Regions from separate parts of the Halomonas sp. NYA30 genome, predicted to be linked through region 2. Evidence: predicted binding sites of a transcription regulator. Region 2 holds the regulator's gene; each other region holds the start of a gene.

What was found. The regulator sigma-54, encoded in region 2, starts transcription at its own class of promoters, with help from an activator protein. The targets are predictions, from matches to a motif close to TGGCACNNNNNTTGCTNT.
Region 1: the regulator sigma-54 is predicted to act here: its motif matches at 1,224-1,241, upstream of ACWI0H_RS20270 (P-II family nitrogen regulator).
Region 3: the regulator sigma-54 is predicted to act here: its motif matches at 1,869-1,886, upstream of ACWI0H_RS17035 (TorF family putative porin).

The regions. Positions count from the first base shown of each region.
Region 1 is NZ_OZ334477.1:4,378,032-4,381,310, forward strand. Features, by position in the region: gene ACWI0H_RS20265 (ammonium transporter) at 1-736, opposite strand, end outside; gene ACWI0H_RS20270 (P-II family nitrogen regulator) at 810-1,148, opposite strand; gene ACWI0H_RS20275 (accessory factor UbiK family protein) at 1,506-1,853, shown strand; gene ACWI0H_RS20280 (AraC family transcriptional regulator) at 2,256-3,227, shown strand.
Region 2 is NZ_OZ334477.1:1,791,659-1,794,937, reverse strand. Features, by position in the region: gene lptA (lipopolysaccharide transport periplasmic protein LptA) at 1-75, shown strand, start outside; gene lptB (LPS export ABC transporter ATP-binding protein) at 87-836, shown strand; gene ACWI0H_RS08135 (RNA polymerase factor sigma-54) at 960-2,375, shown strand; gene hpf (ribosome hibernation-promoting factor, HPF/YfiA family) at 2,474-2,782, shown strand; gene ACWI0H_RS08125 (PTS sugar transporter subunit IIA) at 2,787-3,257, shown strand.
Region 3 is NZ_OZ334477.1:3,652,038-3,655,316, forward strand. Features, by position in the region: gene ACWI0H_RS17030 (hypothetical protein) at 273-593, shown strand; gene ACWI0H_RS17035 (TorF family putative porin) at 1,099-1,827, opposite strand; gene ACWI0H_RS17040 (OprO/OprP family phosphate-selective porin) at 2,109-3,194, shown strand.

The sequences.
Region 1 (3,279 bases), 2.0 Mb from region 2:
CGTTATTCGCAGAATCGACGGCCGCCAGCTTGAGCTCGGAACCACCGTTAAAGCCGAACCAGCCCATCCAAAGAATGAAGGTACCCAGCGTTGCCAGCGGCATGTTGGCACCGGGAATCGCGTGGATAGAACCATCTTTGCCATATTTGCCTTTACGCGGCCCGAGCACGATGACACCAGCGAGTGCTGCAGCTGCACCGGCAAGGTGCACAATGCCTGAGCCTGCATAGTCAGAGTAGCCAACTTCAGACAACCAGCCGCCACCCCACGTCCAGTAGCCAGACACCGGATAGATAAACGCGGTCATTACCACTGCAAAGGCCAGGAATGCCCATAGTTTCATACGCTCGGCCACGGCACCCGACACAATCGACATGGCGGTGGCGACAAAGACTACCTGGAAGAAGAAGTCAGAACGCATGGAGTAGTAGGGGGCGTCATCGCCGCCTGCGGTCACCGCATCAACGCTGTTTTCAGCGCCAATCAGGAAACCCAGGTTAGGTAGGAAGCCGCCAGCGCTGCTGGAGTACATGATGTAGTAGCCCACCAGCAGGTACATGGTGCAGGCAATCGCAAACAGCGCGATATTTTTGGTCAGAATTTCAGCGGTATTTTTGGAGCGTACCAAGCCCGCTTCCAACATGGAGAAGCCTGCGGCCATCCACATCACCAGCACGCCGCAAATTAGAAAGTAGAACGTATCGAGCGCGTAGCTCAAATCAGCTAACTCATTCATAAGGTGTTCCCCGTTATTCTATGAGAAGTTATACGCAAAAGACGGCTCTGCAGCCCTGTTCGCGTGGCGTCCGTTATACGGCGTCAGCGCCGCGCTCACCGGTGCGGATACGAATCACGTCTTCCAGTGGCGTAACAAACACCTTGCCGTCACCGATTTTTCCGCTGTTGGCTGCGCTACAGATGGCGTCCAGCACGCTTTCTAATCGTGCATCGTCGACGGCCACTTCCACTTTTACCTTGGGCAGAAAGTCGACGACGTATTCGGCGCCACGGTACAGCTCGGTATGCCCTTTCTGACGGCCAAACCCTTTCACTTCAGTAACGGTGATGCCCTGAACCCCATTGTCGGCGAGTGCCTCACGAACATCGTCGAGCTTGAATGGCTTGATGATAGCGGTGATGAGTTTCATCCCGGATCTCCCCTGCTGGATAAGTCCTGCTAGATTGGTAGCGGCACAGCCGCCAGAATAAGCACCTGAACCGTTAATGCGCATACCGTGCCAGCTGACTTTTTTTTCTTATAAGTCAGCTAATTAGACAACAAGGAAAGTCTTTCAAAGCGCTTAATCTCGTCAAATCCATAGTCACACCACGGCTATTGCACCAAAAAAAGGCGTAAGCAAATGTTGCCTGCTCCATTTCGATGCAAACCACCCGCTGAGCAGTTAATCCATTCGACGCATGCGAATTCGCCAACTGTTGCGTATCCTTACGGTAAGCCGTTTTTATATATGTTCATTTAGTGAGTTATTAAGGAGAGAGCAGCTATGGCGCCTCAAGACCGCATCAGCCGACTGGCCCAGCAGATTGGCGACCGTTTACAAAACGCCTCTCAGGCACCGGAAGATATCCAAAAAGGCGTACAGCAAGTCGTGCGTGGCGCCTTCGACCGCCTTGAGCTTGTTTCCAGAGAAGATTTCGATATTTTGATGGACGTACTGCAGCGTACGCGTTCGCGGGTAGAGGCGTTAGAGCGCCAAGTGGCTAACCTTGAAGCAGCCGTTGAAGCCTCCACAGCGTCAACCGCCACGCCAGTAGAAGCAGAAGTACCGCCGGTGCCGACGCCAGAGCCAGACAGTGACAGCAATGAAGACGAAAAACCGACCAAACGGTAAACCCATTTACTGCCTAGTCACTTAGTTAGCGGTTATCGGCAATAGCGTGACATCACCTATTGCCGACGTCTGCCGTCATGATGGTCGCCTTGCTCTATCATGCCCTCTCAGCCCTCCCTATCCTCATAAATACGAATCAATATCATTTACATTTTAGCTGTCAATGATACCTTCCTGGTGTAGCCGTTATCTTCAAGCGCCATTCGTTCTTCGCTAGTGGAGCCGTTGAGAAAGGCGACCTGGTAAAAATAAGTCGCGTGCAAGCACCAAGATAGATCAAACCGGTGCCGACGCCGCTGCGGGATGGCCTCTGCCAGCGCAGATTTTTTCATTTTGACGAGTCGTCTTGCGTACTGATGCGCCAATTTGATGCATATCATTGAAAACAATAGCGCATGACCTATGAAATCACTCGCGACTCACCCGCCTATAAACCAAACACAGCAGACCCTGACGTCGCAGTCGCTGGAACAATTGGGATTGCGCTTCGGCATCGATTATCGAATTGAGGGGAGTTGTGCAAAAGTAGCGCCGGTCGCCCAAGGCCAAGTGCATGATGTCAGCCTTTCCCCGTCGCTCCATCTAACGCTCTCGGATCTACAGGTTGAGCGTACCTACTGGTCGACTTCCCGCCAGTCAGTACCCTGGTTCATTAGCGTAGTGCTGGAGGGACATATTACCGCCACGGTGGGGGCTCAGTGCTTTGCACTAATAGCGGGCGATGGGCTGTGCGCGCATTTCAATCCTCAGTACTCGCTTGCGGTATATCAGCCCGCCCAACCACGTCTGCGCACGGTGAATCTCGCGGTACTCGCAACAAAACCCCATGGGCTTCCTCTATCACCCACGGCACCCTTATTACATCGCTGGCGGCTATCTGAATCGCTGCTAACGGCCCTGCGCGCCAACATCGATCAACCTTCCAGCGCCTGCCGAGAGCCACTTGTATGGCAAGGGCTAGCACTACAGCTACTCGGCCATGGCTTGCCCGCTGATCATTTAACGCCGCTAGCAGCACACCCTGCCACTCGCTGCCATGAAACACGCTTAACTCCGCGAGACCGCGGCTGCCTAGCGAAGCTTCACCAGCAGATTGCCGATTACCCCATGAACGATTACTGCTTAAATGGCTTGGCCAGTGATGCTGCCATGAGCCCCAGCAGTCTGCGACAGAAGTTTCGTTTCTATTACGGTTACTCACTGTTTGAACACCTGCGCCAATGCCGATTAACCCAGGCGTATCGCGATTTACAGCGCGGCTATAGCGTGCAGCAGGCCGCCCATGCGAGCGGTTATCGCCACGCCACTAATTTTGCCACCGCCTTTAAGCGCGCGTTTGGCATCACTCCTCATAAAGTGCTTAATCGCCATTAAGACTGCCCTGTTTTTAACAGTAAGCTCCTCTCCCAGGTATTTTTTGGCATCA
Region 2 (3,279 bases):
GTGATTCAGGCGCGCTCTGACGTTGACGGCAGCGAAACCCAGCGCATACGCATGACGCTTCAGCCCGAACAATAGGGAGCCAAGCCTTGGCAACTACAGAAACTGCGCCAATCAAAACCCTATATGCCCATCACTTGGCCAAAAGCTATAAGCGACGCCGAGTTGTTAAAGACATCAATTTAGAGATCTCCCAAGGCAGCGTTGTGGGCTTGCTCGGCCCCAACGGTGCAGGCAAAACCACCTCTTTTTATATGATTGTGGGGCTGGTGAAATCCGATGCTGGCAAAGTGGGTATCGACGATGTAGATCTAACCCGCGCCCCAATGCATGAACGCGCTGCGGCGGGTATCGGCTACCTACCGCAAGAAGCGTCTATTTTTCGTAAATTATCGGTTGCCGATAATATTATGGCGATACTCGAAACGCGCAAAGAGCTCAGCCGTAGCGACCGCGAGCAGCGCCTGGAAGCGCTACTTGAAGATTTTCACATTACCCATATTCGCGACAACCTGGGCATGAGCCTTTCAGGCGGTGAACGCAGGCGTGTGGAGATTGCTCGCTCACTGGCGACAGAACCCGCATTCATTCTGCTGGACGAGCCCTTTGCTGGCGTAGACCCCATTTCGGTGGGCGAGATCAAAACCATTATTCGGGCATTAAAGCAGCGCCACATCGGCGTACTGATTACCGACCACAACGTTCGCGAAACCCTGGATATTTGTGATATCGCCTACATCGTGGGCGATGGTCAAATCATCGCCAGCGGCTCTCCAGCCTCGATACTCACTAACCAGAAAGTGAGGGAGGTTTATCTAGGCGCTGATTTCCGCCTCTAGCCTATTTTTCACTTCTAATTAGCGCTCTACAACAACTTTACTACCAATGGCATGCTTATTGCACTTGCACCGGAGACCTACTCACACTAGGGTGGAGCATTCTGATTAACGAGTGGTTCTCAGATGGTCATGAAAGCTTCTCTTCAACTGCGCATGGGCACACAGCTGACCATGACACCTCAGCTGCAGCAGGCCATTGCTCTGTTACAGCTATCAACGCTGGACTTACGTCAAGAAATTCAGCAGGCCCTAGATGCCAACCCCATGCTGGAACAAGAGGATGAATTTGGCGAACAGGCTGCCAGCGAGCCCAAAGAGGAAGAGTGGTCAGAGAGCATTCCCACCGAGCTCTCGGTAGATAGTGATTGGTCTGACACCTACCAAGATATGGGCAGTCACGGTGGCTCCAGCAGCGAAGGACCTGATTTTGAGCGCCAGGCTGCTGGCCAGAGTCTTCATGGGCACTTGCTGTGGCAGCTAGCCATGACTGATTTTGGCGCGCGAGAGCAACTTGTCGCAGAAAGTCTTATCGACGCGTTAGATGCTAATGGCTACTTAACTCAGCCGCTCAACGACATACGTGAAGGGCTTCGCGCCCAAGGTGTCGATGGGCTTAGCCAGCGCGAAGTAGAAACCATTCTGCTTAAGCTTCAGCAATTTGAGCCAACAGGAATATTCGCCCGCGACCTGCGGGAGTGCCTGATGCTGCAGCTGGCCACTCTTCCCGATGATACGCCGTTGCTGGTTCCTGCCCGCCGCTTAGTACGGCAGTTTCTGGAAGCGCTCGGCAAAGATGACATGCGCTTACTAAAACGCCGCCTGGGACTCGATGATGACCAGCTGGCTGATGTCATTCTCCTCATTCGTAGCCTTGATCCACGCCCGGGCAGCGCCTATGGCGATACCGATGATAGTTATGTAACGCCCGACCTGGTCGTACGCCATGACCACGAAGGCTGGCACTTAGAGCTCAATCCTGAGGCATTGCCAAGGCTTCGCATTCAGCCCGACTACGCAAGCTTAATAAAGCGTGCGGATAAAAGTCAGGACAATCAGTTTTTAAAAGAACACCTGCAGGAAGCACGCTGGCTGATCAAGAGCCTCTCTAGCCGCAACGATACGCTACTGCGCGTTGGCCGCGAGATTATCACCCGGCAAATTGGCTTTTTAGAACACGGCGAAGAAGCCATGAAGCCGCTCATATTGGCCGATATCGCCGAGGCCGTGGAAATGCACGAATCGACTATTTCCCGGGTAACCACTCAGAAATTTATTCATACGCCTCGCGGCGTATTTGAACTCAAATACTTTTTCTCAAGCCAAGTCAGCGGCCAGGATGGTGACAGCCATTCAAGCACCGCTATCCGCGCTCGGCTGAAGAAATTGGTTCAAGAGGAGCCGCCAGGCAAGCCGCTTTCTGATAGCCGCTTAGTCACGCTATTAGGGGAGGGGGGAATTCAAGTAGCGCGTCGAACGGTGGCTAAATACCGTGAAGCCATGGGCATTCCCTCCTCTAGCGAGCGACGTCGTTTGCGCTAGCACAAATCAACGTTTTAGGGAAACTCTCGACAAGGGCTTTGCAACGCGGCAAAAAGGGTTACAATCGAAGTACAGTCCGATGGATAAGGAGTACGTCAATGCAAGTTAATATCACTGGTCATCACGTAGAACTGACTGACGCCTTGCGTGACTATGTCAACGAAAAGCTTGAACGTGTAGAGCGCCATTACGACAACATAACCACGGTGCAAGTCACCTTATCTGTGGAGAAAGAGCGCCAGCAGGCCGCCTGTACACTGCACGCAGCAGGTGCTGATTTACATGCGGAAGCCCTAGACAGTGATATGTACGCCGCTATTGACGCATTAGCGGACAAAATTGATCGGCAACTCGTTAAACATAAGGAAAAAGCACAAGCTCGCGCCCAAGGCGCAGGCGTGCGTTAATTCAATGACGTTGGAAACCATACTCCCCCCGGAACGTGTTCTCTTTGACGTACCCGGGGGCAGCAAAAAAAGGGTGCTGGAATTTTTCAGCACCTTTATTGCCCAAAATATCCCCAGTCTGGACAGCCAAGAAGTGTTTAGCCGTTTAATTGGCCGTGAGCGCTTAGGCAGTACCGGGATTGGTAACGGCGTGGCTATTCCCCATGCGCGTAGTCCTCACTGCTCGGCCCCAATTGCTGGTTTTTTAAAACTCGCAGAAGCGATTGATTTTGATGCTATCGACGGCGACCCGGTGGATCTGGTGTTTGTATTGCTAGTGCCAGAAGAGGCTGATGACACACATCTCTCTCTGCTCGGCCAGGTAGCGACCATCATGAACGATGCGGATACGCGTCAGAAACTGCGTAAAGCAGGCAGCCAGCGCGAACTACTTGAGTTGCTTACCGCTAAAATTCGTGAGCAAATAACTTCCTGAAAGCCTAAACCTGCCAAGCGGT
Region 3 (3,279 bases), 1.9 Mb from region 2:
AAGGCATGACAAAACGGGCCGTCAGCACCGATCAGCACGGTGGGTTTTGGCAATAACGGGCTTGCGAAAGCCAACTTGCACGGGGCGAATGATCAAAAAGTGCTCGCTGGCGGTGATAGGGAAAGTGTCGGCGCCGGCTTCACGGATTCAGGTATTAGAAACAGTGGTTTATGCCTGTTTGAGTGGCGATATAACATCAATAATCATGCTGGCGCGCTCAATAGTGTTATGTTGAAGGGCGTATAATCACTGTTATGTTTTAAGGAGGTAGTTTGAGTAAAGTCGTTGGACGCTGGCGAATTAAGTGGATGGAAATGTGGGATCAAGACTTTGTTGATCTTATCGAGCCCGGATACTTCCAGTTCGATGAAGATGGCCTCGGCTTTTTTGTATTCGGAGCAGTTGAGGGCCAAATCGACTACCGCATTCCAGATGATGGAGGGCGAGTCGAGTTTTCTTGGTCTGGAAATGATGATGGTCGTGAAAAGTCTGGCCGTGGTTGGTTTCAGTTTTCATCTTCAAATTCAGCGAAAGGGGAACTCTTCATTCATTGTGGAGACGAGTCGGCCGTAGAAATCGAATATCAAACATAACTGTCCCTGCTGTATCGAGACCGCGGCCCGCCTCAAAGCCAATACCGGGCTGTTCTCGAAAGCCATCACCATGGCCTGGTTCAGGGAAACAGCCTGGCTGGCTTTGGCCTGCTGATATTCTTTCAGCGACACACTCTCTTGTGCCTGGGCCGACACCATGGGAGAGACGGCCAAGGCTCCCGGAACTATCATCGCGCACAACAACAATCGTTTGTTCATTCAGTATCATCCTGGCTGTTTGACTGAGGTCAGTGAGTCAGCATTTTTGCGTGGGATTCCGGAGCGACCTTACAGACAAACCTTTAATACAGTTTGAAATTCAGGCACCGGATAAGAAATGAGCTTTGGCGGCAGGGGGGGGGCAGAGGTAAGGGCGAGGATGTCGAGTCACCGGGCGTCAAGGCAGGCGCACGATGGTGGGTTCTTGCATGATAAATAAAAACCGGCCCGTCATTTGGGCCGGCTTTTTATTCTGGATCTGAATTGCTTGTGATCACTTGGCCGATCAGAAACTCCTGCTCCAACCCAGCCAGAACTTCGGATCATCCGAGTTGACAGAGCCAAGCGCGTCGGTTGACTCAATGTCCGCGTACTCCACGTTAACACTGAAAGAACCGAAGTTTCCCGCATCCTTTGTAACGTTGGCGGCGACGTGTGAATAACTTGCCTCGCCGACAGAAGCCTTGCCGTCATCAGCGAAGTCGTAATAGCCAAGCGTCACACCGGCACTGTAGCTGTCCTCCAGAGGCACCCCAACAGAGGCGTAGTAATAGGCATCCCCCTGCACGAACACCCCATCACCACTGGTGTCGCTGTTGATCGTGTAGGCCAGGCCGATGGCCGCAATGCCATAACTGATCTCGCCGTACAGTTCGCCGAAGTCGATGGAGCCCGGCGCGTCAGGATACGCATAATAAATGTACCCAACGTCATAACCCAGTTCTTCCACAGAGCCGGAGAATCCGGCATAAAGATCAAGCTCATAGCTGGTGCCGTCACCAAAATCGACATTGGAACCCCAACCACCGGCGTAGAAGCCCGACGCATGCTCATAATCCAACCCTCCCTGGACAGCCGCAGCCCCGTCTGTCTGGGTGACGCCCCGGAACAGATAGTTGCTGCTGGCGCTCACATTTGAGCTGACGTCAGCGCTAACAATGGCGGGCGCAGCCTGAAGTGCTGCAAGCAAAGTGATACTGATAAAACCTGATTTGGTGAAAAACTGCTTCTTCATAATGGATACCTTCGGTTGGGTTTCATTGCTCCAAATATGATTTAGCAAAATTCCTGCCACATCTTATTTATTCTTGTTTATCATAATTATAGAGACAAATCGGCGCATTCTGAGCTTGCCCCCGAAAAACGACCGCAACACCTAGCGCCCCAGAACCTGTCACTGACCCGGACCGGCGCCCTGTTTTGATGCCATTCTCTGTAACTATTCTGTAATCTTTGCCAAGTAGGCTTTAATAGCGCTTCAACACACATAAGCAAACCAAAAAGGTGAGACAGATCATGAGCAAGAAATATTTGGGCTTGGCTTTGGCGATTTCTGCCGCTTCTGCTGCACAGGCCGGAACTGTTACGACCAGCGGCAAAGACCTTGTGATCGATACCGAGAGCGGTATCAAGGTGAAAACGTCTGACAATTCTGCGTCTTTTCAGCTCGGCGGGCGCCTTCAATGGGATTACGACGCCACGCAGTCTGACGCCAACGGTGTTGACACTACCGATTTCGACGTGCGCCGGGCACGCCTCTACGCCAAGGGCCACTTTGGCGACTGGGCGTACAAAGCCCAGTTCAACGTGGCTGAGAGTGATGGCGCCGACGGCGGGAACGCTGAGGACCTGTACATTCGCTACCTGGGATTTGGCTCGACGGCAACCGTGACTATTGGTAAGCAGAAAGAGCCATTCGGCCTGGAACAATTAACGAGTTCAAAAGACATCTCGGCCCTTGAGCGATCCGCCATGACCGAGCGTTATACCCCCGGTCGCAGCGGCGGCATCCAGCTCAGTGGCAAAGGCAGCAACTGGACCTACGGTATCGGCTATTTCGAGGCAGACGGCGATGGCAGCGACGACTTCAATAACACGGCAGTAACCGCACGGGGCACGGTTGCACCCGTTCAAACGAATAATGCTGTTGTTCATCTTGGTGCGGGTTATACCACGCGTGATGCCGACACTCAGGCCAATGAGGTCGATACGTTTAATCTGGAATTGGCCGGCGCTTCCGGGCCCTTCCATGCCCAGGCCGAATATTTCGATTCCGAGGAAGGCCAGGTGGATGTTGATGGCTATTACGTACAGCTTGGCTGGATCATCACCGGCGAAAGCCGTCCTTACAAAGCCGGAGCATTCAAGCGGGTAAAACCGGCATCACCCAAAGGGGCCTGGGAAGTTGTTGCCCGCTTTGAGGATGGTGACGGAAAATACAGTGATGTGGGGCTGGCCACGACCGACGGTGAGCAAACAACACTGGGCGTTAACTATTACGCCAACAAGAATGTTCGACTTGGAATGAGCTACATGGATGGCGAAGAAGCCAATGGCGCTAGCGGAGATGAAGTGCGTGCGAGGTTACAATATGCATTTTGACCGCATGGAGGTCGCTTGAATGAGTTTGCGGCTTGATATAGTTCTTGAGAGTTAATGAAATACTCAGGTTTTGGGCAGATATTAA